One region of the Niabella hirudinis genome, then DNA from elsewhere that is predicted to be linked to it. Evidence: riboswitches for the same ligand, from Rfam matches in the RefSeq annotation. Region 1 holds a riboswitch; the other holds the start of a gene.

Region 1 (15,832 bases):
GAAGATGAGGTACAGCAAAAGGCATTGCGCATTTTTTTGCAGGACTGGAGCAAACCGGAGGAGGTAAAACTGCATTTAAAAGGTACCCCATTCCAGATTAAGGTTTGGGAAACATTGCTAAAAGTGCCCTCCGGGGGCGTTACAACCTATGGCGATCTGGCGGTAAATGCCGGTTATGTCGGTGCATCGCGGGCCGTAGGTACCGCAGTGGGCCATAATCCTGTTGCGGTGCTCATCCCCTGCCACCGCGTCATCCGGTCTACCGGCGCCATTGGCCAGTATCATTGGGATGCTGTACGCAAAAATGCCCTCATCGGCTGGGAGGCAGCCCGGGTAAGCGGCCCCTATGTTAATGAGTAGAAATTGACGGGTGTTTCGTTTTGGAAATGCCGGTAAAAAAGCATACTGCCCACTTTGCATTCAACGGGTTGTTTGCAGCGTGGGCAGTATCGTTCTTCAGGTGTGCGCACGCTATTCCGGAACAGGATCCATTATTCTTTTGCGTAATGTTTTAGCCGCCCGTATCATTGCGGTAAGCGCCGGCATGGTTTCCTCCCAGGCCCGGGTTTTTAAACCGCAATCTGGGTTTACCCAAAGGCGTTCTGCCGGGATGGCCTCCAGTGCCTTTTCCAGTAACGCCAGCATCTCGTCCTCTGATGGCACACGCGGGGAATGGATGTCGTATACGCCCGGGCCAATATCATTCGGGTATTCAAACATAGCAAACGCATCCAGCAGCTTCATTTGCGAACGTGCTGTTTCGATGGTGATCACATCTGCATCCATGGCTGCAATAGCATGAATGCTGTCATTGAATGCGGAGTAGCACATGTGCGTATGGATCTGCGTTTGATCCTGAACGCCAGAAGCGGCAATGCGGAAAGCGGTTACAGCCCAGTTCAGGTACGCCTCCTGCTGTTCTTTTCTTAAAGGCAGGCCTTCACGAATGGCCGGCTCATCGATCTGGATGATTCTTATACCCGCTTTTTCCAGGTCGGTCACTTCATCCCGGATGGCAAGCGCCAACTGGTTGCAGGTAAGACTGCGGGGCTGGTCGTTCCGCACAAAGCTCCACTGTAAAATGGTAACGGGCCCCGTAAGCATTCCCTTTACATGTTTGCTGGTTAGGGATTGTGCATAAACGCTCCATGCAACGGTCATAGGATTGGGGCGGTATATATCGCCATAGATCACCGGAGGCTTTACGCAGCGGCTGCCGTAGCTCTGAACCCAGCCGTTTTGGGTAAAGGCAAAACCTGCCAGCTGCTCGCCAAAGTATTCCACCATATCATTGCGCTCAAACTCGCCATGCACCAGCACGTCCAGTCCAATGGCCTCCTGCCGCCGGATGGCGTTTGCGGTTGCTTCCTGCAGCAGCTGGTTGTAACTGCTGTCCGAAAGCTGTTGTTTTTTCCATTGCGCGCGCCAGGAACGCACTTCTTTTGTTTGGGGGAAAGAACCGATCGTAGTTGTGGGAAAAAGGGGAAGTGCCAGCTCCTGCTGTTGTTTTTCTCTGCGGGCAAAAAACGGGCTGTTCCTCCGGGCGTCAGCGGCCGTTATAGCAGCTACCCGGTCTTTCACCTGCTGGTGATGGATCCTTGCGGAGGTCCTGCGTGCCTTCATACAGCGGGCATTGTCTTCAAGGAGGGTTTTTGACAGTGCCTCTTCGGGGTTTGCCGCTATTTGCTTCAGTGCTGCCACTTCAGCCAGCTTTTGTTTGGCAAAAGCCAGCCATTGTTTAATTTCCTGCGGAAGCGTTTTTTCACCGGTTTCCAGGTCCAGGTCGCAGGGCACATGCAACAGTGAGCAGGACGGTGCAATCCAGATTCGCCCGGGGCCGATCTTGGCGGTTGCTTTTTGGATCAGTGACAGCGATTGTTCAAAGTCGTTCTTCCAGATATTCCGTCCATCCACAACACCCAGCGAAAGATGGGTTCTTCCGTTGGTGAACGCTGGTGTGGCAAGGATATCGTCCAGCTGCAGCGGACAACGCACCAGGTCCAGGTGCAGTATATGTACAGGCAGGGAAAGAACGGTCTCCAGGTTGGCCCCAAAACAGTCAAAATAATTAGTAAGCATTATGCGGAGGTTTGGGAACCGTTTAAAAAAAGCCGTGTACGTGGTTTTAATGGCCTGCAATGCTTTTTCGCCGAGCCCGAGCGCCAGGCAGGGTTCATCCACCTGGATATAGTAAGCACCCTGCTGATCCAGTTTTTCCAGTACCTCAAAATACACCGGAAGCAGGTTATTTAACAGGTCGAGGCGGTCAAAACCCGCCTCCTTTTCTTTCCCAAGCAGCAGGAAAGTGACCGGGCCAAGCAATACCGGCCTGGTTTGGAAGCCGGCATTTTTGGCTTCATTGAACTGGTCAATAATCTTATTGCTGAAAAAAATAAATCGCTGATCTTTTTTAAACTCAGGCACTATGTAATGGTAATTGGTATCAAACCATTTGGTCATTTCCATTGCGGTAAGATCGTACCCGTTTTTCTGATAACCCCTTGCCATAGCAAATAACAGATCGAGGGTATTCATCTGTTCCTTCTCAATCAATGGATGGTACCGGTCCGGGATGGCGCCGGTCATCAGGCAGGTATCCAATACCTGGTCATAAAACGAAAAATCGTTTACGGGCAGCAGGTCAATACCTGCGTCTTTTTGCAGCATCCAGTTGCTTTCCCGGATCTTTTTTGCTGCCTGCTCCAGTTGTGCAGCGGTCATGTTGCCGGCCCAGTACTGTTCACTGGCCTTCTTCAATTCCCTGTTGCTACCAATACGCGGGTAGCCGAGGTTGTGCGTTTGCATCTCTTTTAACTTTTTTAATGAATAATAAGCTAAAAGCCCTTTGCAAATTTCGCAATGCCGTGGTGTAAAAAAGACAGAAGATGCCGGTAACCGGAGCAGCTGAGGAGGCTGATCCCTCTATAGAGAGGGGGGTGGAATAGGGACATCGTGCAGATCCTTGCTTTATACCGCGAAAGCATTGCTCTTACAGATAAGGCAGGTCTCCTGGCTTACAGCAGCATTTACCGTCCTTCCCATAACGCCCGGGCGCTACAGTGGACATAGAGGGTAATGCTTGTGATGCTGTTTACAGTTGCGCGACAGCTCGTGATTGACACACGATTCCCTATTATCCCCGATCTTCATCGGGGACCTTTTCCGTTTGATGAAAAATGAAAGAACTTATTAGAGTAAAGGGCAAATGTAGTTAAATCGGGGGAGTTCCATCGGAAAAAATGATCCGGTGGTCCCGGGCGCTGTTTAAAAATGTGCCTCCGAAAAATAGTAGTGATGATTATTTCCCGTCCCGGTTGCTTTCGCAGGTGGGATCTGTATCAGAAAAATACTGTTTTTAAAATTGTAGGAACCTGCCCGTCTGTATATTGTTCCCTCTCTTAAAAGACACCTCCGTTTTTTTTATCCGTAATACTGCAATAACTTTAAGGTATGGACTTTATTATTGCGGCTACATATAATAATTATATTGATGCGCACCTGGCAATGGGAAATCTGCAGAGCGAGGACATCAATTGCTGGCTAAAGGACGAAAACACCATTGCCATTCATCCGGGTTTGATCAATGCCATCGGCGGCATTAAACTGATGGTGGCAGCGCCGCAGATTGAACGGGCGCTGGAGCTATTGCGGAAAACAAAACAGCAATACCAGGAGGAAAATCCCTGCCCCCATTGCGGATCTACAAATGTGGAGTATACCACTACTCCTAAAAAAGCAGTTACCTGGCTGCAAACCTTTATAAACATTGTGCGGCTGGGAGGTGCAGCGATGGCGGCAGACAAAGTATACCATTGCTTTGATTGCGGATTTGAATTTGAGGATGCGGAAAAAAAGACGGCAAAATAATGGAATCAATCGTTACCTATTTTTCCACCCTGGAACAGCGGCCGCTGGAGCGGATGGCCCTGCTGGTGGGCGGACTGGTTTTTTTCTGGATCATAGAGGGTGCTATCCCGCTGTTTCAGCTAAAGTACCGGAAATCTAAATTTTCACATGCATTGGTCAATTTTGGATTTACCGTCATTCATCTCATCATTCATACCGCCCTTGCGGTATTGATTGTGCTGCTGTCTGACTGGTGCCGCAATGCCGGATTTGGTCTTGTATACTGGCTGCACGCAGGCGTGTTGGGCGCCATCATTATTGGAGTACTGGCGCTGGATTTCAGTAGCTGGCTGGTACACTGGATCATGCATAAGCAGGCTTATTTATGGCGGTATCATCTCATTCATCACAGCGATAATAAGGTAGATGTTACCACCGGGCTGCGGCATCATCCCGGAGACAGCCTGCTGCGCGGCATCTTCTTCCTCCTGCTGATCTTTGTAAGCGGAGCGCCCATGTATAGTGTAATGATCTACCAGACGCTGGTGGTGATCACAACGGCATTTACCCATGCCAATATGAGCCTGCCCAAAAAACTGGATAAATGGTTGAGCTATATGCTCATTTCTCCCAATATGCACAAAGTACATCATCACTGGAAACAGCCGTTTACTGATAGTAACTATGGTGCCGTTTTCTCCGTATGGGATCGTTTGCTGGGAACCTATAAAGAGCTGGATCCTGCACAAATCCGGTATGGGCTGGACCGGTATTATGACAACGAAAGGGACGAGGATTTTCTGAAGCTGATGAAAGATCCGTTTGTTAAAAAAGACCGGAATCGGGGCACAAACGATCATTAGAACATTTTTCAGTTATTAAAATTAAATTTGTAGTATGGCAGACGTATTAGATAAAGAAATGTACGGTTACTTTATCCGGTTAAATGAAGCGGAAAAAAGGTCTGTGGTACAAATGCTGAAAACTTTTTCGAAGAGCCGTCAGACTGCATCGGACAACATCAGCATCGGGTAATATAATAAAGAACCGGACGAGGCCATGCGGCGTATGGATGAGGGTAAATTTACTACTGTTGAAGACCTGGAAAAAGAAATGCAGGGATGGTAAAATCCCGGCTAAAAGTTATTATAGATGATGAAGCAAAAAATAATTGCCGTTATCCCTGCCCGTTATGCGGCTACCCGGTTCCCTGCAAAATTAATGCAGATGCTGGGCAACCGGCCGGTAATTGCACATACCTATGCGGCCGTAGCAGGCAGCGGTTTGTTTGATGATGTTTTTGTAGTGACGGATAGTGCCATAATTTTTGATGAAATTGTATCCCGCGGGGGAAAGGCGATTATGAGTGTTGCCGAACATGAAAGCGGTACGGACCGGATTGCGGAAGCGGTTAAGGATATGAATGCAGATGTGATCGTAAATGTGCAGGGCGATGAGCCATTTATGGAAAAAGACCCGCTGGAAAAGATTGTAGCCTTGTTCCATTCCGATACCGTGCAGGTGGGTTCCCTTATGCGAAAATTTGCATCGGAAGCGGATGCTCAAAATCCCAATGCCGTAAAAGTAGTAACCAATAAGAACGGTAAAGCGCTGTATTTTAGCCGGAGCATGATTCCCTATAAAAGAGATCAGCAGATACAGGCGCCCTATTACCTGCATATAGGCGTATACGCATTCCGGAAGGAGGCCCTGCTCAATTTTACCGGCTGGCCCCCTTCTTTGCTTGAGCAAACGGAAAAACTGGAGCAGTTGCGCTTCCTCGATAACAGTGTGGATATCTATATGGCCGAAACCAATTACGAAACTGTAGCCATTGATACCCCCGAGGACCTTGAGAGAGCCATTGCGCTCCTGAACCGGTAAAATACCTATCTTTCCTGTATGAAGATGCGCCCTGAAAAATATTTGCGGTATCTTTTTTTACCCAACCTGTTTGAGCTTTTTGGTACAGAGCGTACCCGGGAGATCCTTTCGGTGAATCCCACTGTTGTTCCTGCAAGGGAAGAAGCACAACAGGTAATCATCACCGCATATTGCTTTAACAAAGAAAGCATAGAAGAGTGGAAGAATATTTCGTTACAGGAGGCGCTGGAATTAAAACAAAGCGATAAGATCACCTGGATCAACATTGACGGGTTGCGTAAATCGGATGTGGAAACCATTGGCAATTGTTATGGTATTCACCCGTTGCTTCAGGAAGATATCCTGAGCGTTAACCAGCGGGCCAAGATGGATGAGGTCGATGATATCCTCTTCTGCCTGGTGAACATGCTTTATTATAACGAGCAAAAAAAATCGGTGGACCAGGAGCAAATCAGTCTGGTGCTGGGGCGCAATTTTGTGATCACTTTCCAGGAAGATCTCAACAGGGATGTGTTTACTGCGCTTAGAGGCCGGCTAAAGCTGCCCACCAGTAAAACCCGTGCCAAGGAGGCCGACTATTTATATTACACCCTGCTGGACACGATCGTAGACCATTATTTTATTGTAATGGACAAGCTGGGCGATGAAATTGAGGACCTGGAAGAAGAAATTGTCCGGAGCGCCAGCAAACGCACCCTGGCCTATATAAACTCGCTGCGGAAAGAGCTGATCGTTTTAAAAAGAACGATTTATCCCGTGCGGGAAGTGATAAGCGGCCTTATCAAAAGCGAAAATGCGTTGCTGGCTGCGCTCAATGAGCGCTATTATAAAGACGTATACGATCATATTGTACAGGCCATTGACCTGGTGGATAACTACCGGGATATGCTTACCGGTATGCAGGACCTCTACCTTAGCAATGTAAATCTGAAGATGAACGAGGTTATGAAGGTGATGGCTATTGTAACCTGCCTGCTGGCCCCGGCAACGGTAATTGGCGGCATCTTTGGAATGAACTTTAACGTGTTGCCCCTCACCAATCAGCATTTTGGGTTCTGGATTGCGGTGGCGGCTATGATCCTGATCCCGATCTGGATGTTGCTGGTTTTTAAAAGAAAGGGATGGTTTTAATGTAGCATTTTACAAAAACAGCAGGAAAATTATTTTCGTTTATATACCGGTACCGTGCTGCAGGGTTCGCCATACATCAGGCTTTTGACCACGGGCAGCAGCTTTAGGGAGATTTGTGCATAGGCCTCTTCTGAAACCGGGATATCGCCGCAGCCCTTGATCACTACGCGCGCATCTGTAAAAGAAGTGGCATCAATGGCATCGATATTCTTAAGGAGCCATTTGTTTTTTACCGTGGCTTCATCGCCCAGGCTTACAAATTTGGCAATGGGTTGCAGGTAGCTCACAAGGAGCATATAGGCCCAGAGGGGTATGATAGCATCGGCGGAGCAAACAATACCTGCCAGCTGACCTTCGTAAATTGACCAGTCCTGCTCCTTTAATGCTGCCCGAAAATCTTTTTCTCTCAGGATCAGGCCCATAAAAAGATAGTCTTTAATGTCGAGCAGTACAACGGGTTCTGCAGGATAATAGGATTCCAGGTTAAGGGTTATAATCCCGCTTTCCGCTATTTTATTTCTGATAATGGGTTCCATAATGATACAACAAAGTTAGGAAGGCTTTGTTTTTTATTTTAATAGAGCGGAGCATTTTATAAACCATTGACCGCTTTTCAAAAGCAGATGCCCTGTCCCAGACGAAGCATCACCATCCCAAAAAAGTATTAGGGGATGGAATACTTCGAAGAACGGAGCGGTAGTATTGCCACAGGCAGCAATTATCAGGTTATTTTCTTTATTTTTACGGCTATCTGTAAAGAAACTACTATTTAAGCCTCGTCATAAACCACGCTATTTATGGAATGATACAGCCTCCATTAATTGGGTTTAACCAGGCATACCGTTAAACAACAGTGCCATGATAAAAATGATGCCCCCGGCCAAAAAGCTTATGCAACCCTTCCTGTACCTAGTATTCCTGTGCTTGTGCCAGCCGGTAACCGCCCAGGTGGTATTTTCAAAAACCGGTTATACGGCCGGCCTGGTTGGCCGAAAAATAGTGGCGGCCGATTTTAATGCCGATGGCAGGCCGGACCTGGCTATTGCCAATGATTACTGGAACGCGGCGGCGGATAATGGCGTAAATGTATTGCTTAATAAGGGCGATGGAACCTTTAACGCTGCGGTGGTATACCTGCCGGGCCGCGCAACAAATGACCTGGCTATTGGCGACCTGGATGGCGATGGCCGCCCGGATATCGTTGCCACAACCAATATCAATGACCCGATGGGCGGCTCCTCCAGTGGGCAACTGGTGCTGTTGCTCAATAACGGCAGCGGCAGTTTTAACGAAACCGCTCAATACCCCATCGACTATAACATCTTAGCAGTAGCCACCGGCGATTTTAACGGCGATGGAAAGGCCGATGTAGTGGTAGAAAAAAGCGGAACCACCCTATCCCTTTATCTTGGTACCGGCAGCGGTGCCCTGGCCGCCCCGACAGATCTTGTTGCCGGCGGATCCCGCCAGCTGGCGGTGGCCGATCTTAATAATGACGGCCGTCCGGATATTGTCGCCACCGGCGGGGCGGGTAACCTGGTTTCGGTACTACCCGGCAACGGCGATGGTACTTTTGGCGCTGCCGTCAGCTACCCCACGGGGGCCTATGCACATTACCTTACCATTGCAGATGTGGACGGCAATGGGAGCAAGGACCTGGTGGTATCCAACCGCGGCGATATGTCCATATCTGTACTACGCAATGATGGCAGCGGCGCCTTTGGTCCCCAGGCCGTTTACAAGGTAGGGCAAAGCCCGGCAGCAATTGCCGTGGGCGACCTGGATGGGGATGGCAGCGCCGATATTGCCGTGGCAAACGTATCCTCAAGCAAACTGTCTATTTTAACCGGTAACGGCAACGGAACGTTTCGCACCGGGTACTCCGCGGGTATTATGAACTATGTATACGGTGTGGCTATAGCCGATTTTAACGGTGATGGCAAGCAGGATATGGCTTCCACCACGGATATTACAGCCCTGCATCTTTGGGTAGGGCTCAATGCCGGTAGCTATGCACCCAATGCCTCCAATATCCTGTATGTAAACCAGGCGGTGGACCAAATGGCTGCCGGGTACACCGGCAACGGATCTTCCTGGGCCAATGCTGTTCCCGATCTGGCAGATGCGCTTGAATGGGCCAAAGCGCACCAGGGCCGATGGACCGCAAACGCCCCGCTAAAGATCTATGTAGCCAAGGGCCGGTACCTGCCGGGGTACACGCCCGGGGATAACCATACGAATCCCGCCAACCCGGCCGATAGCCGGGACAGGGCCTTTTATCTGGTTCCCAATGTAAAACTTTATGGCGGCCTTGACCCCACCGGCGGCATTACAGAGCCGTGGCAGGCCCGTATTTTTGATGCCGGCGGCAGCATCCTCAGCGGCGATTTTAATAATGATGATGTGGCCAGCGGCGGTGGCGCCGGTTTAAATATTACCAATAATAATGAAAATGCCTACCACGTAGTAGTGGTCTCGGGCAATGCCGGCAGTGCCAGTTTGGATGGGTTTACCATTAGCGGTGGTAATACGCATACCGATGAAAATCTGACCCTGACGGTTAATGCGCTGGCCGTTTACAAAAACTCCGGGGGCGGTATGTACTGTGTTGGTGCGGCTCCCCTGCTTACCCTGCTTACTATTGAGCACAATACGGCTACCGACAAAGGCGGCGGTATTTTTATATGCGATGGGGCCCAGCCGGTATTTACCAATAGCCGTGTTAATGGCAACATCGCCCTTTATGGAGGCGGCATCGCCAACCAGATAACAACCGCTCCTGTTTTCAGAAACCTGAGCATTACCAATAACAAAGCGGGCGACAGGGGTGGTGGTGTGTACAACTATAGTGCAACGGCCGCCGTTTTTACCAATACCACCATCAGCGGTAACAGTGCGGCTTCGGGCGGCGGTCTGTTTAACCGTACCCGGTCGGCCGCCAGCGTATACAACAGCATTATCTGGGGTAACCAAAAGGGCGGGGATGCGGCGGCCGCCGGGGCCGATATTGAAAACACCCCCGATGGCACCACCATCGTTGTAAAAAACAGCATTACGCAGGTTTATAATACGGGTAATGTCGCAGATAATAACCTGACCGGTATGGATCCGCTTTTTACCAATGCGGCCAATGGCCAGTATACATTGACGGCCGGCAGCCCGGCACAAAATACCGGTAGCAACCAATTGTATACCAGCGCCGGCGGCATAATCAGCAGCGACCGCGACCTGGCCGGCAACCCACGCCTGGCGGGCAGCACGATCGATATGGGCGCTTATGAAAGTCAAACGGTGCTGCCGGTATCCTTTGGCGCCTTTACCGCGGTTATAAAGGACGGCCGGCTGCTGGTGAGCTGGAGCACGGAAACAGAAACCAATAACGATCATTTTTTAATACAGCTTTCTGCAGATGGTGTGCAGTGGCACACCGTGCAAACGGTACGGAGCAAGGCGGCCGGCGGCAACAGCCATACGACATTGGAGTACAGCAGCACCCTGCCTTTAACAGCAGCGGGTGTAAGCGCCGGGTTCCTACTGCTGGGACTGGCGGCCACCGGCCGCAAAAAAAGAAGAGCGCTTATAACCGCATCGGTACTGTTTTGCGCCCTGGCCCTCTCCTGCAGTAAGCGGGATATTGACGGCACTATGGAGGGCGGCAAACTGTTTGTGCGCATTGTGCAGGTAGATAAGGATGGTGAGCAGCGGGTATCAAAAGTGATCCGCGCGGTGCAGGAGTAAAAGGAGCGGGCGCTTTATGCGGGTATTAGAAAACCGGGTGCTATTGCAGCTCCAATGCCGGGCTGATCCGGTACGGTTATACGGCCGTTTTTCTCATACTGTATGCCCCCTTCTACGGGATCCTGGCTGAACATAAGCGCGGTATCAAAATCGAAATAAACAATATTGGGGCTGCAGAGCGCCAGGTGCGCAAAGGCCGTCATGGCCAGGCGCGACTCCAGAAAGGCGCCCAGCTGTATTTCTACATGGGCGGCTTCTGCCAGGCGTATCATTTGCAGGGCATTGTAAATACCGCCGCTTTTGCCCAGCTTAATATTGATACGATCGCAGGCGCCCAGGGCCAGGAGCCGTTTTAGATCGTACTGATCGCCACAGGTTTCATCGGCCATTATGGGGATGGGGCTTTGGGTCCTTATTGCGGGCAGCTCCATAAAGGCCCGGCGGGCAATGGGCTCCTCGCAATGCTGGATATTAAAGGGCGCCAGCGCCTGCAGCGTTTCAATGGCCTCGGCCACCTGCCAGCCCTGGTTGGCATCTACCCGCAGCGGAATTTCATTGCCAACGGCTTGCCGTATAGCCTTAATGCGTTCCACATCCTGCGCACCCCCCTTGCCGATCTTTACCTTTATAACCGGGAAACCCGCTTCCTGTATTTTTAATGCATCGGCCGCCATTTTTTCCGGTGTGCCTACGCTTACCGTATAATCGGTAACAATTTCCTTATGCGGGCTGCCCCCCAGGAACCGGTAAAGCGGCTGCCCGGCATGCCGGGCAGCAATATCGTACAGCGCCATATCAAAGGCGCTTTTAATGCTATGGTTGGCATAAATGACACGGTCCATATCGGCCACCCGCTCCCCAATATCCAGGGGGTCTTTACCCAGCAAAACCTGCTCAAAATACCGGCCCACCACCAAACCGGTATCAGCCGATTCGCCGTTGATGCTCATAAACGGGCTGCACTCGCCCCAGCCGGTAATACCGGCGCTGGTTTCCATACGCACCACCACGCTTTCTGCATTGTACAGCGGCCCCAGTGAAATAACAAAGGGCTCTTTTAATGGAATAAACAGTTTATAGAAGTCGATCTTTGTAATGGTTAATGCTTGCATGTGCTAAAAGTACAATTGTCCCGGGCAAAAACCGGAAACTTATTTCCCCTTCATGCATTTGCAGATCATGACCTATTCCGTTTTACCTGTTCATTTAGCCCCGGCGGAATTTTTTCTTGGATTGGACCTGTCCGTTTTCATTCATAATTAACCGGATCCAGTCTTTTTCACCATCCAGGATAATGGTATAGCTGGTACCCGATGGCTTTGCAAGTTCGGTTACTCCAAAAATCTCAAACCGTGCAAACTGCTTTTTTATATGGTACGTGATCAGGGCCGGCAGCTGGCTGGCCTTGTAATACCGCAGGGTTTGCGTTAGTTCCCCGTTCCGGTCAAAAAAGGCTTTTACCGTTATGCCTCCATTGCTGAAGCCCGCCACCGTGTATTCCTGCGCGGCAAACCATTGTACCTGCGTGGCATCTTTAAAAAGCAGTTGAAAAGTTTCCCGGGCTTTTTTGTTTTCAATATCCGGGCCGGCGGCGGCGGCCGGCGCCCAATAACCGGCACAAAGGAGGAGGAACATTATTATACGTTTCATGATACCTGTTTTATCGGTTTTTTAAAAAGACCAATCTCCTCCTAAAGGTAGCACAGGCAGGGCGGCATCATCTACCCCCATCCGGGGGATTTTATATAAATTTACTTTTACGGGCAACGCTCAGTGCTTCGGCACGGGAGTTTACATCCAGCTTGTGATAAATGTTTTTGATATGAGATTTTACGGTTTCCTGATCGATGAATAATTCCTGCGCAATTTTGGAGCGGCTCTTACCCTCGGCCACGTATTCTAAAATTTCGGTTTCCCGTTTTGTGAGGGGCGAGTGCTGATTTTTTTGAAAATACTTCATTACCTGCAGGGCAATGCCCGTACTCATAGCGCCGCCGCCCCCGGCCACATCCCGGATATGTTCCTTTATTTTGGCAAATGATGTGTTTTTTGTAAGATAACCCGAGGCGCCGTTTTTTAGGGCGGTAAAAATAAGGTCGTCCGATTCGTGCACCGTAAGCATGATGACGTGTACGCCCGGCAGTATTTTTTTTATTACCGGCAGGGCATCCACCCCCCTCATGCCGGGCAGCTGAATATCCAGCAAAATAATATCCGGCCGCAGGGTCTCCAGTTGCTGTAGCGCGTCCTCAACAGAGGCAAAGTTACCGGATACAAAAAAATCCTCATCCGGGCTCAAAAGGCTGGTATATCCCTTGCGGATCACTTCATCGTCCTCAATAATACAGCAGTTGATCCATTGATGCGGGTTTGTATTCATTGTTTAATAGTTAAGCGTTATTCCTGTATATGAAAGATAAGGCAGGCCCTGGTACCCTGGTGGGGGGCGGTATTTATGGTAAAATGGCCATTTATCTTTTGGGCCCTTCGCCGGATATTGTTTAACCCATTGCCCGTTGCCCTGCTCTTATCAAAGCCGATGCCGTTATCTGTAAAATAGATGCCAATGGTGCCTGGCTTTTCCTGTTTACACTCCATGATGACTGATGTGGCGCCGGAATGCCGCATACTATTGCTGAGCAGCTCTTTAAATATCATAACAATGTTTCGGTTATAGCCCGGTGGTATGCGTACACCGGGGTCCACAGCGCTCAGACCGGCAAATTCAAACACCATGTCGGTATCGCTAAACAATTCGATACCCGTTTGTTTTATGGTTTGCAGCACATCTTTTAAGAGATCGCTTTCCTTCGTAAGCGACCAGATGATTTCCTTGGTGCCGGTATAAAGGCCCAGGGCATTTGAACGTATTTGCCCGATGAGCTTATTTTTTTCTTCATCTGCAGGGTCGGTTTTTTGTTGCAGCAGGTCGGCAAGCAGGGAGATGCGCGTAAGCTTATTGCCCAGCTCATCATGAAAATCTTCGGCTGTTTGCTCCCTTATTTTTTGCTGTTCCTGTTCTTTGATTTTCCGGATCTCCCTGCGTCTTCTTCGCTTTTCGCTGGTGTAAACCAGCTGTATGCCCACCCCGGCCAATAGCAACCCCAGCGCCACCAGCGCCTTAAACCAGGTTGTTTTATAATAGGGGGTAGTGATGGTAAAGGGGTATTCGATCGTATTGGAAGACTCCTGCCCGGTGGTGGTAAGCGCTTTTACTTTAAAGGTATAATTGCCGGGCGGCAGGTTTTTATAGCTTAATGCCACCTGCTTTTGTGGTAATGAAAACGCCGTATCATAGCCACTAAGCTGGTAGGCATAGCGTAGCGATGAGGGGTCCTGCAGGTAGATGCCTTTAAAATTAAAGGCGATGCTGTTGCCTGCGTAAGCAATGGTTGGGTGCTCCGGCAGCTGCTCCCATGCAGAAAATTGATGTTCCGCGGTATCGGCATCGCCGGGGAAGGCTACGGCTTCTAAAACCACAAAGGGCTTATTGCCGGATCGTTTTTTTTCATAGGCGGGGTTGTAAAGAAAGGCCCCCTTGGTAGTGCCGATCCATACCTGGTGCCGGTCATCCTCCAGCATGGCATTGAGGTTTGTTTCGGAAGGCTCATAACCATCGGCAATGCTGTACTTTTTTATCTGGAAGCCACCGGTTAGGGGGTCAATGGATACCTGCTGCACGCCCAGGCTGGTACCTACCCAAAGATGCCCGCCCGAATCCTTCATGATGGCAAAAACATTATTATCCAGTAACCCGTTATCGGTATTGCAGGAGCGCACTTTGTTGGTGGTGGTATCCCAAAAAAACAGCCCATCATCCATACAGCCAACAACCAGGTAGCGCCCCAGTTTTTCAAAACAGGACACATTAGCCCCATCCAGCGCCGGCAGGCGAAGCGGCGCCGGGCGGCCCTTAAGGGGGTATTTAAAAATACCGGTAGTAGTACCCATCAATAAGGTGTCCTGCAGCAGCACAGAGCTTACAACGCCTCCGGAGAGGCCGGCTATCTTTTGCACCGTATTGCCGGCCACCCAGTAGCCGCCTTTTGTTGTATGTACCAGCATCTTATTGTAATACGGCTTGATGGCGTAAATGGGTACCCGGTATTTTTTTTCGAGCAAAAGCGGGGTTACCTTATTACCGCTGATCTTTAATAACCGGCTGTCCATAGTGCCTATGTAAAGATTATTGGCATCATCGGCCCCCATACAGTTAACCCCCGAAGCGCTGTAAGCCGCATAATTGATGGCCCGGAAATTTTTTTTAATGCTGTCATAACGAAACAGCCCCCCCTCCCGGGTGCCCAGGAAGAGGTTGCCCTTCCGGTCTTTTGCAAAGCCCATTACCACGTTTCCGCTAAGGCCGGTGGTTTTGTCGTACCGCACAAAGGCCCCCGAAGCATATTTGTACAGCCCATCTCCATCAGACCCGATCCAGATGCTGTTATCCCGATCCTTATAAAGCGTATGGATCTGATTGTCTGAAAGCCCGTTTGTGGCGTTGATCACCCTTTTCACAGCAAAATGCTGCGCATCAACAATCCAGGCTCCCTTTGCCGCGCCCAACCAAAGGTCATGCGCATCGTCTGCGATGATGGAGGTAAAATGAACGCCGGGAAAATGCTTTTTTTGAACCACCATATCCGGGGTCATCTTTAATAAAGTGCCCCGGTTGGTAATGGCAAAGTAAACGCCGTACTGCTCCGTTATCCGGCGCACAAATTCACCCGCTTCCAGCCCGGTAACCGCCAGCTGTTTTGCCCATTTGCCCTGCTGAAGCCGGTACAGGCCTTCTGAATAAATATAAGCAAGGAGCCCTCCTCCCGCATCGCGATACAGGCAGGTGATGCGATTGCCGCCCGCCGCCGGCTCTTGTTTTTCAAGCTTTCCATGGCGTATTGCAAAAAGGCCCTGCATTATTCCAAAGGCATACACGGTGCCGCCGGCATCCTCCGTAATGGTGGTAAACGTAAAGTGCCCGCCGGGAGTAGCACCAAAATGCTCAAACCGGTACCCGTTGTACCTCGAAATGCCCTTTGGCGTAGCCACCCAAATATCCCCATTGCGCGCGGTGTACAGGGCGGTTACCTGGCCCGATAATAAGCCGTCTTTTTTTGAGAAGATCCGGAACTCTGTGCCGTCAAAGCGGTTGAGCCCGGCCAGGGTACCCACCCAGAGGTAGTTCCTTTTGTCCTGGGTAATGCAGATGACCTGCGACTGGCTTAATCCCTTA
Region 2 (15,832 bases), on a different contig from region 1:
AAAGACCAAACAGATAACTACTGGCAGGACTACTACCAGCTGTTCCTGAATCAAAAAATCAATAATAGCTGGAACCTGAATATAGGAACCTTTTTAACAAGAGGCAAGGGGTACTATAACGAATACAAAAAAGACGAGCCCTTTGCTGACTATGGGTTACCCAACTATACAAAGGCACCGGGCGATACCGTGGACAATGTAAACCTTACCCGCCAGCTATGGCTTGACAACTATTACTATGGTTCGGTATTTTCAACAACCTACAATACCGCTGTTACCAATTTTGTTTTTGGGGGCGCCTATACACAGTATGATGCCCGGCATTATGGTTTTGTAAAGTGGGCCGAATACGGCGTTCCGCTGGACCACCGGTGGTACAACCTTACCGCTTTTAAAAAAGATTTCAATTTCTACGCAAAACTACAGCAACAATTTTTCTCAGATCTATATGGCTTCGCAGATCTGCAATACCGTAATGTAGCCTATACAATCAATGGATTTCGCAAATCGCCCGCCCTTCCTCCCATCCAAAACACCTACCAGTTCTTTAACCCCAAAGTGGGACTGAGCTATTTCATCTCCCATGGCAGCAACGCCTCCGGCAAAGTGTATGCATCTTTTGCCCTGGCCAATAAAGAACCCAACCGGGATGACTTTGAAGCATCTGAAAATGAAAAACCCCGCTCTGAACAATTACAGGACATAGAGGCGGGATATGAATACCGCACCCCCCGGTTCCAGGCCGGGGTTAACGGGTATTACATGCGCTATAAAGATCAGCTGATCCTTACCGGAAAAATCAATGATGTAGGCGCCTACGCACGCACCAATGTACCGGAAAGCTACCGTGCAGGCCTGGAGTTTTCTGCCGGCCTGCAGCCCTTGCAGTGGTTGCAATTGAACGCCAATGCCACTTTTAGCAAAAACAAGATAAAGGCCCTTACCCAGTATGCCGATGATTACGACAACGGGGGGCAGCTAACCGCAGTGTACCGCAATACCGATATTTCTTTTTCGCCCAATACGATTGCCGGTGCCAACGCCACTCTTGAGCCCTTTTATCAAATTACCGGCAGCCACCATTTCTTTATCGACATCCTGGAAAAATATGTTGGCCGGCAATACCTCGACAATGCATCAGACCTAAGAAAAAGCATCAACCCCTATGCACTAACGGATCTTCGCCTGCGTTACCAGACCAGCTCCCCAACATTTAAGAGCATCGGCATCATCCTGATGGTGAACAATCTCTTAGATAAGAAGTATGAAAATAATGGCTATACTTATAGCTATTTATACGAGGGCGCTTACACTACGGAAAATTACTATTTTCCACAGGCGGGAATCAACTGGAATATTGGGCTGAGTTTCGGATTTTAGACCCGGTGCCGGGGATCTGAGCATTGCTATGGTCTATAGCTATTGACTTTTGACTACTCCCTGTTCAATGTCGTTTCCTTAAGGCTGCAGGAGCAATCAGCCATCTGCAACAATCATAAAAATTGCTTGGGGAAACGACATTGATTCTTTCTTACCTGCTCGCTACCCGTGATCTCTTACGAATGTATTACTTTGCTTTAAACAATTCTTCCTTAGGTACCACTTTTACCCGGGCATCATCCTTCAGCGTTTGGCTAACTGCGCTGTAGGGCCCCGTTACCACTTCATCGCCCGCCTTTAACCCGCTGGTAATCTCTATATAATTGATATCCTGTATCCCGGTTTTTACGATCCGCTTTTTTACCAGCCCATCTTTCATAAGCAGGTATACTACTTCTTCCATTTCCCCGGCGGTATTGCCATTATCCGTATTATTATTATTCTCATCACCCTTTTGTGCCTGTTGTTCTTTACGGGTGTCGCTGAGGCTTTTATCGCTTCCCTTTACTCTTGCGTTTACAGCAGATATCGGAACGGTAATGATATTTTCCTCCCGTTTGGTTCGGATCTCTGCGCTGGCATTCATCCCCGGCCGAAAGGGAAACTTCCTTGGGTGTTGCGGATCCACCAGATCCTGGTAGGAGTTTTTATCGATCCGGATGCGCACTTCATAATTGGTAACATCGTTACTTGTTGCCGTACCTGTGGCCAAAGCACTTTTCACGCTACTCGCAATCTTTGTAACAATGCCTGCAAACTTGCGCCCGCTATACGCATCTACTTCGATCGACACATCATCACCGATGCTTACTTTTACAATATCATTTTCACCCACATTTACGCGTACTTCCATAGTGTTCATGTCTGCAACCGTCATCATCTCTGTACCCGCCATCTGAGCCGTGCCCACAACCCGTTCACCTTTTTCAACCTTCAATGAAGAAATGGTACCGTTAATCGGGGACGTAATCGTAGCCCGGCCCAGCACCTTATTAGCTGCTACCAAACCTGTTTGAGAAGAATGTTCACCGGCCTGCAGGCTGCGTATGTTCTGCAAACTTGCATTATAACTGGCTTTGGCGGATGCCAGGTCGGTTTCATATTGTTCAAATTCAGCCTTCGAAATAACACGCTCTTCATAAAGCTGTTTGTTCCTGCTATAAGCCTGCTTCGCGCGTTCCAGGGCAGCTTTCTGAACCCCCAGGGCCGCCTGACTATTGGCCACGTTTGCCTGCGATTGCCTTAGGCGGGCCGAAGCCTCATCCCGGTCCAGGGCATAATTATCGGCATACACCCGGGCCAACACCTGCCCTCTTTTTACACTATCGCCTTCCTGAACATTGAGCTCTGTAATTTCACCGCTGACATCGGGGCTGATCTTCACTTCATACTCAGGGTAAATCTGTCCGCTGGCTGCGACTGTTTCCGTAATTGAACGGATGGCTGCTTTCTCAGCAGAAACCTTTAGCAGGTTTTTATTTTTATTGGAAAACACTGCATACAAAACCAGCAGTACCAACACGCCGGCGGCCACTATCAAAACCCGCTTCCACTTTTTTTTCATGATCAAAATTTAAACAAAACGTCCATTAACGATGCAATTTAATACCATATCCTTTGTAAAATTCCAGCAGCTTGAGCTTAAATACATAGTCATACCGGGCCGAAAGCATATTGATTTTTGCCTTGAACAGGTTATTCTGATTCGTAATCAGGTCGATTGGTTTTAATAACCCCACGTCAAACCGTTTGCGGGCAAAATCATAGGCTTTTTGTGCGGAAGCAACGGCAATCTGCGCAGCATGAAATTTTTCGATGGCCGCTACCGCATTGGTATGCGCCTGGTAAATATCCTGTTTCAGCGTTTGGGCATCCTGCTCCAGCAGCAGCTCCTGCACTTCTACGTTCAGCTTTGCTTTTTTCCAGTTGGTACGAGCCTGGTTGCCGTTAAAGATCGGGATGCTTAGCCCAATGCCGAGGTTTTGACTGAAGTTTGCCGAAAGCTGGTTAAAATAGTTCCCTTTTTTAAAGCTGATGGGGTAGGTTTGCGGCCCAATCGAACTCACCGGGTAGTCTGCTCCATTCAATGCTACTATGCCAATCGGTACAATCCCCGTCTTGTAAGCGTTGGGAATAAGCTTCTGCGCATTGGAATACTTGGCATCCAGCCCCCCGGCAAGCCCCAGTGAGGGGTACATGGCCGCTTTTGCCACCTGCGCATTTTTAGCCGCGGCCTTCACATTCAGCTCATTGATCTTCTGTTGGGGCAGGTTTGCCAGTGCAGCGTTAAAAACTACCGCCGGTTCCAGTTCCGAAAGCGGCTCCACCGGTATGCTGTCTACAGGAGGCGCCTGTATATTAAAAACTGCTGCCGCATCTAAATTCAGCAAGGCCTGCAGTTGGAGGAGTCGCAACCGGTAGTCTGTCCGGGCGCCAATCAGCGTAGCGCTGTCGTTGGCCAGTTGTGTTTCCATTTCTGCCAGGTTCAGTTCGGGAAGTGCCCCTGTCAATACCTGCTTTTTTATATTATCCCGTTGTTCACGACTTTGCTGCAACTGCACTGAAGCTGCATTGATCTGCTCATTTGAAAGCAGTACCGCCAGGTAGGCATTGGCCACATTCAACGCCACATCATTCCGCGCCTTATCAAATTTTGCCGCGCTTGCTTCATAGGCAAACCCGTTTGCAGCCACCGTATTTCGCTTCCGGAACCAGTTAAACAAGTCGACATTTACATTAATGGAATGGTTGGCCAAAAGGATTTCGTTAGTGGTAAACTGGTTAGAAGTGGGGTCAATGGAACGACCAAACTGGTACCCCATATTATGCTGCGAGTTGGCAGCAGGGAATAGCGCCGCCTTGCTTTGGTCCAGCGTCAGGCGATCCATACGGGCCTGTACATCGGCCTGCTTCACCGATATATTGTTTTCTATTGCATATTCCACGCATTGCTCAAGGCTCCATTTTTGCTGGCTGCTGGCGGCAAAGGATGTTCCCAAAACTGTTAACACAACTAACAGATGTTTCATTGGGCAAAAATAGACGAAAAAATAATGTGCATTAACCGGGGAGCCTTACATTTGCACCAGATTTGGTTTCCCGTCCACGGGAATGAAAAGGGAAGTCCGGTGTAAGTCCGGCGCTATCCCCGTAGCTGTAAAAAGTCACGGCGCTGTATCAAAAACAATTTTTGAACCGGCCCCGTTTGAATTATTGTTCATTTGCCACTGTAACATTGTTATGGGAAGGAGGACAATAAGATTTTGAGCCAGAAGACCTGCCCGATCTGCAGCCGGTGTATTCCGGAAAAAACAATATTCAGCTTTCGGGAGAAAAGTACAATATTAGCAGTGTTTTGCAGGTAGCCAAAAGCCGTTCCTGTACAAACGATCTTCTATTATTTTTATTTCCACCGGGAGCAGTCACTTAAAATCATTTTAAAAGATGAAAAAGATTTTTATGGTGGCTGCTGTTCTCTACAGTAGCATACTTTGGTCGCAACAGGGTACTACCCTCGATAGTATTACCGTAACAGCTACAAAGTTTCCCAAAAAAATGGATGAAGTAGGCAAAGCCATTACAGTCATTGACAGGGATCAGATCAATAAAAGTCCGGGTAAAACGGTAGCCCAACTGCTAAACGAGCAGGCAGGGATTACCATTAACGGCGCACTCAATAACCAGGGAAGTGTACAAACCCTGTACATGAGGGGCGCCAACAGCGGCAGAACCCTTTTGCTGATCGATGGAATACCCGTTTCGGACCCCTCTATGATCAGCAACGAATACGATCTTAACCTGATTTCCATCAACGAGGTAGAACGGATTGAAATTTGCCGGGGACCCCAATCCACCCTTTATGGCAGTGATGCCATCGCGGGCGCTATTAACATCATAACGGTTAAAAACAATATTTCCAAACCCGTTAATGCACGGCTCACCGGCAGCATTGGCACCAACACCACCGCGCGGGGCAATGTACAGGTATTTGGAAAAACAAAGGGGCTCACATATACCACCCGCTATGCTAAACTGTACACCAAAGGTTTTTCATCGGCCTACGACAGCACCGGCAAACAAAACTTTGATAAGGACGGCTACAACGGCGATGTAATGAATGCGCGTCTGCAGCAGCAGCTGGGGCATTTTCTAAAAGCCAGCTCCTTCGTACAATACAGCCGCTACCAATCGGCCATTGACGCCGGCACCTTCATGGACGAACTGGATTATAATATCCGCAACAAGGCGCTTAATACAGGAGCTGGTTTTGAATTTGCAAAAGGAATTGCCCGAATCACCGGCAACTATCAATACGGTGAAGTTTACCGAAACTATTTAAAAGATAGTGCCCGATCGGCCCCGGGAAGCACCAATAAATATCTCAGGAATCAATACGGCGCCCGCACCCAGTTTGCAGAGCTCTATACCCATCTTACCCCCACAGTGTGGCTAACGGTTCTTGCAGGCGGCGACTACCGGTGGGCCAAAATGAACCAGGACTATCTTTCCATAAGTAGCTACGGGCCCTACAGCAGCCGCTTTGATACGGCGGCGCTGCACCAGGAATCTGCCTACGCATCTCTTTATTTTAAAAACCGGCGCAATACCCTGCATCTTGAATTGGGAGGACGTTTCAACCATCACTCCAGATATGGCAGCAACACCACATATACCATTAACCCCTCCTACAATATCAACTCCCATATACAGGTTTACGCCAGTATGGCTACCGGGTATAAGGCGCCATCCATTTACCAGATCTACGATAATTACAGCGGCAATAGCGGGCTTGAAGCAGAAAAATCAGAGAACTATGAACTCGGCACCCAGACCCGCTTTACCACCATCAGCGGCCGTTTTGCATTCTTTCATCGTAATATAAAAAATGGCATCGACTATAACTACTCTACCAACAAATACTTCAACTTCATAAAACAAAGAGTAACCGGAATTGAAACGGAATGGAACTGGCAGCCGGCAAAAAATCTTGTAATCGATGGTAACTATACCTATATGTATGGGAAAGAAACCTTGCAAAGCCGGATCAGCAATGCCGACACTTCCTACGCGTATTTCCTGAGAAGGCCGGCACACCGTATAAATATACAGGCATCTTACCTGTTCTGCAAAAAACTGAATGTATCTGCAGGAGCCAAATATGTAAGTGCCCGCTACGATGTTGGCGGCTACCAGGTGCCGGACGTCCGTCTCTCCCCCTACATCCTGTTCCAGGCAGACGCCAGCTACCAGTTCAACCAACAGTTCAAATGTTTTGTAAATGCGCAAAATCTGTTTAACAAAAAGTTCTTTGATCTTTACGGCTATAACAGCATCCCGCTCCTTGTAAACGGAGGTTTTACCCTTGAGCTGTAAAATACCCGTTATCCTTAGCTGGAGCGGCGGATGGCAACGGACAAACAACTTTCCGGCTTCCTAACTTATACTGATCACGGGATAAAAAAGTGAATCGGTTCGCTATCACTAATTCATTCCCCGATTTATCGAAGCGAAGTATAGAGCCCTTGTAACTACCTTTGCAAAAATCACCAGCATGGATTCTTTAAACTACAAGGCGATACTGACAGTTACTTTTACGCTTTTTGCGATCATTGATATTATCGGCTCCATTCCCATCCTCATATCAATGAAAAACAAGATCGGCGGTATCCGGGAGTTTAAAGTAACCATTATCGCGGGTTCATTGATGATCTTGTTCCTTTTCCTGGGCGCCCCCATCCTGAATGTGCTGGGGTTGGATGTAAAATCCTTTGCGGTAGCCGGGTCCATCGTTATTTTCATTTTGGGCATGGAAATGGTGCTGGGCGTAGAGTTTTTTAAATCAGATGGCGATGTAAAAGCCTCTACCCTGGTACCCCTGGCTTTTCCGCTTATTGCGGGCTCAGGCACGCTTACCACTATTATGTCGCTGAAGGCCAATTACAAAGAAGTCACCATCCTCATTGCCATTTTGCTCAACCTGCTCATTATTTATATTGTGTTGAAATCGCTCACCCGGCTATCCAGGTTATTAGGACCGAGCGGTCTTATAGCGATCCGGAAATTTTTTGGCGTCATCCTCCTTGCCATCGCAATCAAGATATTTGCGTCCAATGCAACCGGGTTATTCCAACACACACAATAATTTGGTGCAATTCTCCTGTGTATTTATTATTGTTTTTGGCCAAATGGCAGGCACATAAAATTTTTCATTCATCTTTGTGTATTTTATGAACGAAAAATTTCATGTGCGTTTGCAATAAAGTTCTTTATATTTGCCGACCCTTGATCACGATGGCCTCGTAGTACAATGGATAGTATAAGAGTTTCCGAAGCTCCAGATACAGGTTCGATTCCTGTCGAGGCTACAAACAGATTGAAAACAAATTTATTAAAGGCCGCGAAGCTTGCATTCGCGGCCTTTTTTCATATTACCGCTGTTAGCGGAACAGGCCGTAATGGGTATTCTTGCCCCCTTTATGACCGGCGTTTTCATTAACTTTGCTAAAACTTCTGTTTATGTACTACTACAAGCTTGTAGTTCAACCCCGGCACGTTAATAATAATCTTTCCTACGTGTTTTTACACGCCTCCGAAAAGAAATTGTCTCCTTCGGCCAGTGACTATTTATCGGATCTGGTCAAGCGCAGGTTTACCAATGGGTCTTTTGCTTACCTGGTCGCCATTTCGCCGGAAGATTTCAACGAACTAAAGCAAACCCTGCTGGAGATTGCCTGATTCTTTCCGAAATGAACAATAAATACCTCATTTTTGCCAACAATCAACAATATAACGATTATTATGAAAGAGCAAGCAATGAAAGCAAACAGACGTTCCTTTTTAAAAGGCGGATTAGCTATTGGCGGGCTGGCGCTGCTGAATCCCCAAAAAGCCCTTGCCGCCGGCAATGACCCGCTGGAGGAAAGCCTCAGGATCCTTGCAGGCCCCTATCTGCAAACCAACTTTGGAAATAGCATCTCCATTCTATGGATCACCAATAAAAATGCCGCCAGCTGGGTAGAATATGGCAATTCCGCGGAAAACCTGGATCAAAAAGCATTTGGCAAAAGCGAACTCGGCCTAAAACCTGCCGGCAGAATTAACTGCGTAACGCTCGAGCGTTTAAAACCCGGCGCTACTTACCATTACAAAATCGTTTCAAAGGAAATAAAAGACTTTCAGCCTTACAAACTTACCTATGGCGAAACCGTAACGGGCGCTGCGGCATCATTTGTCAATACCGACTCAACAAAAGACAATGTTGCCTTTGTAATGTTGAACGATATCCACGACCGGCCCCAATCCATTCCGCATCTGCTGAACCTGGTCAAAGACCATCAAAAGGATTTTGTGTTCTTTAACGGGGATATATTCGATTACCAGACCAATGAGCAACAGATCATTGATCATATGCTGCAGCCTTGCATCGACCTGTTTGCAAAAAGCCTGCCTTTCGTGTATGTACGCGGCAATCATGAAACCCGGGGGAAATTTGCCCGTGACTTTGCCGATTATTTTCATCATGTAGGCTATACTGCTTTCACCGTGGGACCGGTCCGTTTTGTGATCCTCGACACCGGTGAGGACAAGGAAGACACACATCCTGTTTATGCCGGCATTGTGGACTTTGACGCTTATCGCCTGGAGCAGGCCCGATGGCTTGAAGAGGAGATCAGCCGCAAGGCATTTAAAAATGCCCCCTTCCGTATTGTGCTGATGCACATACCGCCCCGCTACTCGGGCGATGCACATGGTGCGGTACATTGTACCGAGGTCTTTGAGCCGCTATTAAACAAGGGAAAAGTAGATCTTGTACTAAGCGGGCATACCCACCGTTATAAAGTGCATGCGCCGGATAAAAAAGCCAACCACTACCCCATTATCATTGGCGGAGGTCCCCGGGAAGGCACCCGAACCATTACCCGGGTCAACGCTACCAAAAAGGAAATCAGGGTAAGTATGCTGGATGACTCTGGAAAAGAAGTAGGCAGCTATCTTGTGAGCAGGAAGTAATGCAGGCGCTTATTTCTTTGCCGGCATGGCATTGATCCAATCCATAATCAGTTTAACCCCCTCTTTATGAATAACGGTTCGCGCCAGTTCGGGCATGGCTGTTCCAGGCTCTGTACTGTTCATCCGGTAGGCCAGGATAGAATGTTTGGCATCGCCGGGCACAATATCATAATTAAGCCCGCCAGCACCGCCACCTGCCGACACCGGTGATTTCAATACACCCAGTGCATGTGGATCTGTTTGCCCATATTCCAGGAACAAACCCGTGTTGTAGGCATCGCCTGCGCGCGTATGGCAGTGTGCACAGTTCATATCCAGGTAGGCGCGCGCCCGTTGTTCCAGCGTATAATGCCCGGCATCGTTCCAGGCAGGAAGCTGATCTACGGTTTTCAAATCCGGCAGGCCGGCCAGCAGCCCCCTGGTGGCCCAATCTGTAAGCTGATTATGCCCTAGAAAAGCCGGGGAAAAGTTCAGGTTCCGGGCCTTGGGGCCTATCGGCAGCAACTGCCCGTCCTGGGTATGACAGCGTTTGCAATCATTGGTATTGGGCACCTGGTACACGGTAGTAACCAATTGCTGATCATCATCCAGGAGCCGTATCGGTACCCGGGCGCCGGTAATATGTTTAAGGGCTTCTGTTTGTTCCCTGTTCCACAAATAGTTCATGACCTTCCATTCATGATCGGCAGGGTCCTTTACCAGCAGCCGTGTTTCTATAAGCACTTTCTGATGTCGTTCATTGATGTAGGCAAAGTTTTTGACAATGATGGTCGAATCCGGAAAACCCAGCGGGCCCCGTGCGGTATAATGCGCCTGGCTGTCGCGCGGTAATACGATGAACCGGTCTTTTATCGCGTAGTCTGTAAATAAAGGAGTGCTCAGCTCATAGCGCACTACGCCGGGATGCGGGTCCAGCTCCCTGAGCGCTCCTTTAAAAAAGCCATAGTCAGAAAGTTTATCCCGGAATTCAAAACCCCGTTGTTGGGTTTGGTTTTCTTTTGCAGCCGGCTTTCCCTTACATCGCTGAAAAAGGATCATCCCCAGGCCTGCCAGTATTCCGGCTGTTATAACAAAATATTTACGCATCGCTCAACCGTTTTTTAAAACATCGTTATTGGCAAACAAAAGCACGCATGTCCGTTGAAGGCTTCCAGGACGCAGGTTTTTCTATATTTAAAAAGTCAGCATTCACAAATACATTATCCCCAGGTTGACGGATACAGATACTATCCGGGTTGGCCTCCACTTTTTTTGTAAGGATATTTGTTGAAATGCCATCATACATGATCAGCGGAATACGTTTGTTTTTTCTGTCCGGATCCTGCTGATTCAACTGTTGCTCGATGCCGATCAATAATTTTCCGATATGATGCAATGCCGTAGGCGCCGGAAAAGCAGGGCCCATTTCGAGTGTGTTCTCATAAATCTTAATATTTTGCGGTATGGGAAAATACTGGTCATTGATCTTGTCCGGGGTTTCGCCCACTGCAAATCCGGAGGCAATGGTGATGGCTGATGAATTGTTATTGACAATCCGGTTCCGGTACAATTCAACATTGGAGGTGGCCAGGATAATAACCCCGCTTCCGGGTGCTGCATTGCCCACACCCCAGGAAGTGCCAAAGCTGCCGGCTTTCGCAAAATTGATCCGGTTATTATCATGCAAATAATTATCGTAAGCCTTTACATGCCCGCCTCTTTGCGACAGGCCGGGAAGGTCAAATACCAGAAAGCCTGCAGTATTATCATAAAATTCGTTGTTGTAAACATCGGCATGCGTAGTGTTCTCAATTTCGCAGCCCGCCACATTTTTAGCCGCCTTACATTGCCGCACGATGGCGCTATCCGACTGTCCTATATAAATACCGGCATCGGAGGCGCCCTCCGCATAACAATCTTCAACCAACACATTTTTACACAGCACCGGGTAAATGGCGTAGCCCCCGCTGGTAGAATCGGAGGATTTCCAAATGGCACTCAACCCTTTTATAACTACATCGCGGCTTTTATTGATCTTCAACAGGTCGCCCTTAGAATCCCGGATGGTCATATCCGAAATTGCAAAGCCGGAAACATTCGTAACCCGGATCCCTTCCCCGCCCTGCGATTGGGCAGAAAAGTCAAGAATGGTCTTATCTTTCCCCTCTCCCCTTAACTGTATCTGTTTTGCTTTTACAATACTTAAATTATCAAATTTGTATACGCCCGCCTTAAGCAGCACGCTGGAACTGTCTTTAATCGTTAGCAGTGCTTCCAATACTTTGGCTTCATCACCGGGTGCAAAAACCAGCTGATGTATATAGGCTTGCTGCGCTTCTTTTCCGGTAGGGCTTTTGCAGGAAACGAGCATTGCAAATGCCAGGATGGTGAGACCATACCAACTATTTTTGAAGATGCGATTCATTGTGCAGGGTTTATGATTTAAAAAATATTATACGCAAAAGTAGCATAGTAAACAGCGCCGATGGCCGGGTTGGCGATTCCTGTTGAGTAGTACCGGTTGGTAATATTGGTACCGCCGATCCGGATGCCAGAATGCGCTTTGATCAATTTATAACTGATCTGGGCATCAATGACTGCAGAAGCTGGTACCGTACCCTGTGCCAGCCCCCCGGATACAACATAAAAATAGCCGGGTTTATAGCGCAACGCGGTATTAAAGGACCATTGCTGTTTTTTACCAATACCGCTATTCCCAAATTCCATATTGATATGATAATGCGGTGTATTAAAATTATTCACCTGGCTGTTATTCCTGTTTTTAAGATAATCGGAGTAATAATTCACTTTCGCCAGAAAGTTACGGTTCAGATCCACACTCACGCTGGCCGCATAACCGTAGGTATTCACCCGCTCCCCGCCATTAAAGGCGATGTTATACTGGATGTACTTGCTGTGATCTTTGAAAGCTTCGGGATCCTGGGTACCGGGCGTGTTGGCTACATTGGCATACCCGATAAAATTCTTCCACTGGGAATAATAGCCCAATACATCGATCAATACCCGTTTGCCGATCAGGGCAGCATAACCCAACTCAAAGGCATCTACGGATTGCGGCTTAATATCATTGTATATAAACTGTTTTAAGGCCGAAGGATCACCGGACTGCTGGTACGCTTCTACGCTGCCGAGTGTGTAAGGCGGGTACTGGTCAAATTTATACTTCCCATTCAGCAAAAATGAGGAGCCGCCGGAAGAATAACTATTGTAACCGTTCAGCGTGTTCTGCAATGCCTGAATATTGGAAGGAAAGCTATAGGCATTCTGATATGAGAAGCGGATATAGTGCTCGGAAGCCGCTTCAAATACCAGGGAGGCCCTTGAGGTAACCTTCGGCTCTTTAAACAGGGTGTTTTTATCATAGCGGAAGGAAGCCGCTGCGCTCAGCCGTTCCTGTATCATCTTTTTTGATAGCTGCAGATAGCCGCTGTATTCATTTACATGGATGGGTTTATCATCATCCGGAAAAAGGGTGTTCTTACTGTTCAGATTGTACAACCGCCAGTTGGCGCCGGCAATAACATTTACAAAAGGAATAAGGCCGGCAAAATTATATTGCGCCTCGGTATTGTACAATTTACTGCGATCCAGGAACAGGGTCCCCCCTTCGGAGATCGGTGTACCGGAGATCTTGCTCTTCAACGCTTCAAATTCAGGAGTGCCGGGCACCAGCCGTCCTTCGTCAGCCACAGCCCTGGCCGCAAGATGAGCGTTGGTAAGGTCGGCCCCGCCTGCCAAAGCGGTAAGCAGTCCCATGGTATATTGGGGGTACCAGCCATCCATGGTCGTTTCATCATAGCTGGGTTTCCAGGCTTCGTTGATATACTGCGCCGTTGGTCCGGCAATCAGCGTATTCCCCGAGTTTTCCTGGGTAGTGTAGCTGCGCACAAACCATTTGTCGCCCCGGGCCTCCAGGCGGTACTGCCCCACCTTAAAATCTTTTATCTGGTAGCGGGTATCATTGGTGTACACCACGCTGCCGGTACCAAAGGTACCCGATGCTATCAGCTGCGTTTTAGGTGTAATAAAATACCGGAGTTCCGCATTTGTTTTCAGGAGTTTTGCATTGTTATCCAGGTATCCATATTCAGCATAACCCGTACGCGCCACATAATTCGGTTTTTGCAGCAGGGGGTCAATGAGCGGGGCCATCGATTCATCCATGGCTCGGGCGGCTTCCAGGAAGGGGTTGATGTCTACCGATGTGGCGCCGCCATAATAGTTGGGGCTATTATAGTTTGGATCTGTAAAACGGCTGCCCGAACCATTCTTATTGGATGTATCGGTAGCCACCCAATCTTTCGCCTGTGTGTATTGTATATTTACCTTAAAAGCCAGTTTTTCATTGATCTTTTTGGCCCAGCGCAGGGTCCAGTCATAATAAGGAGCCGCCCCCACAGGGTCATTGCTTTTCTTGCTTTTAATATGGTTAACACCCTGGGTCACCAGCAGGCTAAGCCCCTGGTATTTGAACGGATCTTTGCCCGTCATCACCATGGTACCGTTCAACCCTCGTGAGCCGTATAAGGCGGAGGAAGCCCCGGAGAGCAATTCAATATTATCAACATCCAGCTGGGTAAGCCCAATAGCGGATCCCAGGGGAAAGTTCAATCCCGGTGCCTGGTTGTCCATACCGTCTACAATCTGGGTAAAGTTGGTATTGCCACTGGTATTAAAGCCCCGGGTGGTAACGCTGGTAAATCCGAGGCTGGATACCGTTACATCCACCCCCTTCAGCCCCTGCATCATATCCATATAATTTAACTGCGGGGCATTAGCAATAGCTTTACTGCTGAGTTGTTCAATTGTTACCGGCGAGGCCAGTTTCTGCTGCCGGGTTCGACTGGAGGACACAACAACCTCGGTTCCCAAAACAGAAGCGGGACTCAGCAATACCTCCAGCGGCTGCCGGGCGTCCGACACAACCATTTCCCGGGGTTCATACCCAACAGAGGACACCAGCAGGGTTAAAGGCAAAACTTTTTGTGTATGTAATGCAAACCGGCCCCGGTCGTTGGTATAAGTTCCTCCGGATGCATTTTGAACACCTACCGAAACAGCGGCAACGGTTTCGCCTGTAACCGCATTTCTGACAACACCCCGGATCGTTTGTTGCGCCCGGGATGCGCCGGCCAGACAAAGCTGGAACACCATACTCATCAATAAGACTTTTCTCATAGCCATTATAATTATTGATCAATTAAAATACAGCACTTATTTTTTCAATCCCCTGAAAATGAGGGATACCAGTAATTTCATATCCTGCAAACTCCGCGCATAGTCGACATCAGCATCTCTTTTCAATATAGCCATTTGCTCAGCGGCATGTTTCAGCGCATCACTGATATTGATTAAGACCGAAGCAATCTGTACGGGGCTGGCCTGTGCCAGCTCTCCCTTACCAATGGCATGCCGGATCAGCTCCGAAAGGAACCGTTTTTCACGGTTCATAAGCGCATCATACAGCTCAAAAAAGCGGGGAAGGATTTTATGCAGCGTATCCGTAGATACCCGGTTCATGTTCAACACCTTCATATAATACTTAAAACGGGCCTGCATATAATAAGCAACCTGGTTTTCAATGCCTTTTTTTTGCTGTGCCCTTCCCTGCAATGCCAGAATATAATCCTCGCCCTCCCGCAGAGCGGTCTCCACAAAAATATCTTCCTTATTCTTATAATAATAATACAGGGATGCTTTGTTCAATCCAACCGTTTGTGCGATATCCTCAAGCGTAGTTTTGTCAAGACCAAACTTCTCAAAGCACTGCATCGCTCCTTTGCCGATTTGCTTTTTAACAAGATCCCGTTTACTCATTGAGCACATCTTTGCTACTAAGATAATTTAATTTTTCAAACAATTTATTAAAATAGTTGAAAAAATTTCCAGCAAACAAAACCCCTCCCGCAGCAATGATTCCGGCAAATATCCTTCAAGGATACAGGGGCCCACCGTGAAGGCGCGCAACCGTTGGAAAAAAAGGCTGTATTCTTGCTGATAAATTATGATAATCGTATTAGATTGCAGTATCAGTAGTATCCCCAAAAAAACTTAAAACTGGTAACAATATGAACCGCTTGCTCATAATCAGTATGTTCCTTTTTATTTTCCTTCCGGTATACGCACAGGAGCATCCATCCACCAAAAACATCAGCACTTACTTCACGGCGAAGAAAAAATACCTGGTACTGCCGGTAAAGAACGGCGCCCCCAGGCGCAACCTGGAGCTATGGGTAGACGGTATTAATACCCGGTTCTGGGATATGGAACTGGCGGAGGACCGGCCAGACTGGTATGCGTATCTGCGTATTGATGAATGGAAGGGTAAGTCCATTGAGCTTCGCGTTGATAAGGTAGCCGCCTCATCAAAAGTATTTGAACCGGTGCTCCAAAGCGACCAGGACACCAATACAAACCAGTACCACGAAACATTACGGCCTCA

What was found. A riboswitch is a leader RNA that binds a small molecule or an ion and turns the genes downstream of it on or off. The one in region 1 is predicted to bind cobalamin.
Region 2: another riboswitch for cobalamin. It lies ahead of GGU45_RS03080 (TonB-dependent receptor plug domain-containing protein); the one in region 1 lies ahead of metE (5-methyltetrahydropteroyltriglutamate--homocysteine S-methyltransferase).

What each region holds. Positions count from the first base shown of each region.
Region 1 is NZ_JBPEHJ010000008.1:57,216-73,047, forward strand. Features, by position in the region: gene GGU45_RS15510 (bifunctional helix-turn-helix domain-containing protein/methylated-DNA--[protein]-cysteine S-methyltransferase) at 1-360, shown strand, start outside; gene metE (5-methyltetrahydropteroyltriglutamate--homocysteine S-methyltransferase) at 472-2,805, opposite strand; cobalamin riboswitch at 2,983-3,176, opposite strand; gene GGU45_RS15520 (putative signal transducing protein) at 3,451-3,867, shown strand; gene GGU45_RS15525 (sterol desaturase family protein) at 3,867-4,709, shown strand; gene GGU45_RS15530 (hypothetical protein) at 4,744-4,881, shown strand; gene kdsB (3-deoxy-manno-octulosonate cytidylyltransferase) at 4,999-5,730, shown strand; gene corA (magnesium/cobalt transporter CorA) at 5,749-6,861, shown strand; gene GGU45_RS15545 (DUF2480 family protein) at 6,891-7,397, opposite strand; gene GGU45_RS15550 (FG-GAP-like repeat-containing protein) at 7,720-10,599, shown strand; gene GGU45_RS15555 (mandelate racemase/muconate lactonizing enzyme family protein) at 10,614-11,711, opposite strand; gene GGU45_RS15560 (hypothetical protein) at 11,806-12,249, opposite strand; gene GGU45_RS15565 (response regulator) at 12,341-12,979, opposite strand; gene GGU45_RS15570 (ligand-binding sensor domain-containing protein) at 12,997-15,832, opposite strand, start outside.
Region 2 is NZ_JBPEHJ010000001.1:819,540-835,371, forward strand. Features, by position in the region: gene GGU45_RS03065 (TonB-dependent receptor) at 1-1,380, shown strand, start outside; gene GGU45_RS03070 (efflux RND transporter periplasmic adaptor subunit) at 1,568-2,944, opposite strand; gene GGU45_RS03075 (TolC family protein) at 2,970-4,409, opposite strand; cobalamin riboswitch at 4,456-4,679, shown strand; gene GGU45_RS03080 (TonB-dependent receptor plug domain-containing protein) at 4,825-6,753, shown strand; gene GGU45_RS03085 (MarC family protein) at 6,932-7,522, shown strand; tRNA gene GGU45_RS03090 (tRNA-Arg) at 7,674-7,745, shown strand; gene GGU45_RS03095 (hypothetical protein) at 7,897-8,115, shown strand; gene GGU45_RS03100 (purple acid phosphatase family protein) at 8,194-9,390, shown strand; gene GGU45_RS03105 (SO2930 family diheme c-type cytochrome) at 9,400-10,476, opposite strand; gene GGU45_RS03110 (parallel beta-helix domain-containing protein) at 10,502-11,794, opposite strand; gene GGU45_RS03115 (TonB-dependent receptor) at 11,812-14,568, opposite strand; gene GGU45_RS03120 (TetR/AcrR family transcriptional regulator) at 14,605-15,207, opposite strand; gene GGU45_RS03125 (glycoside hydrolase family 32 protein) at 15,459-15,832, shown strand, end outside.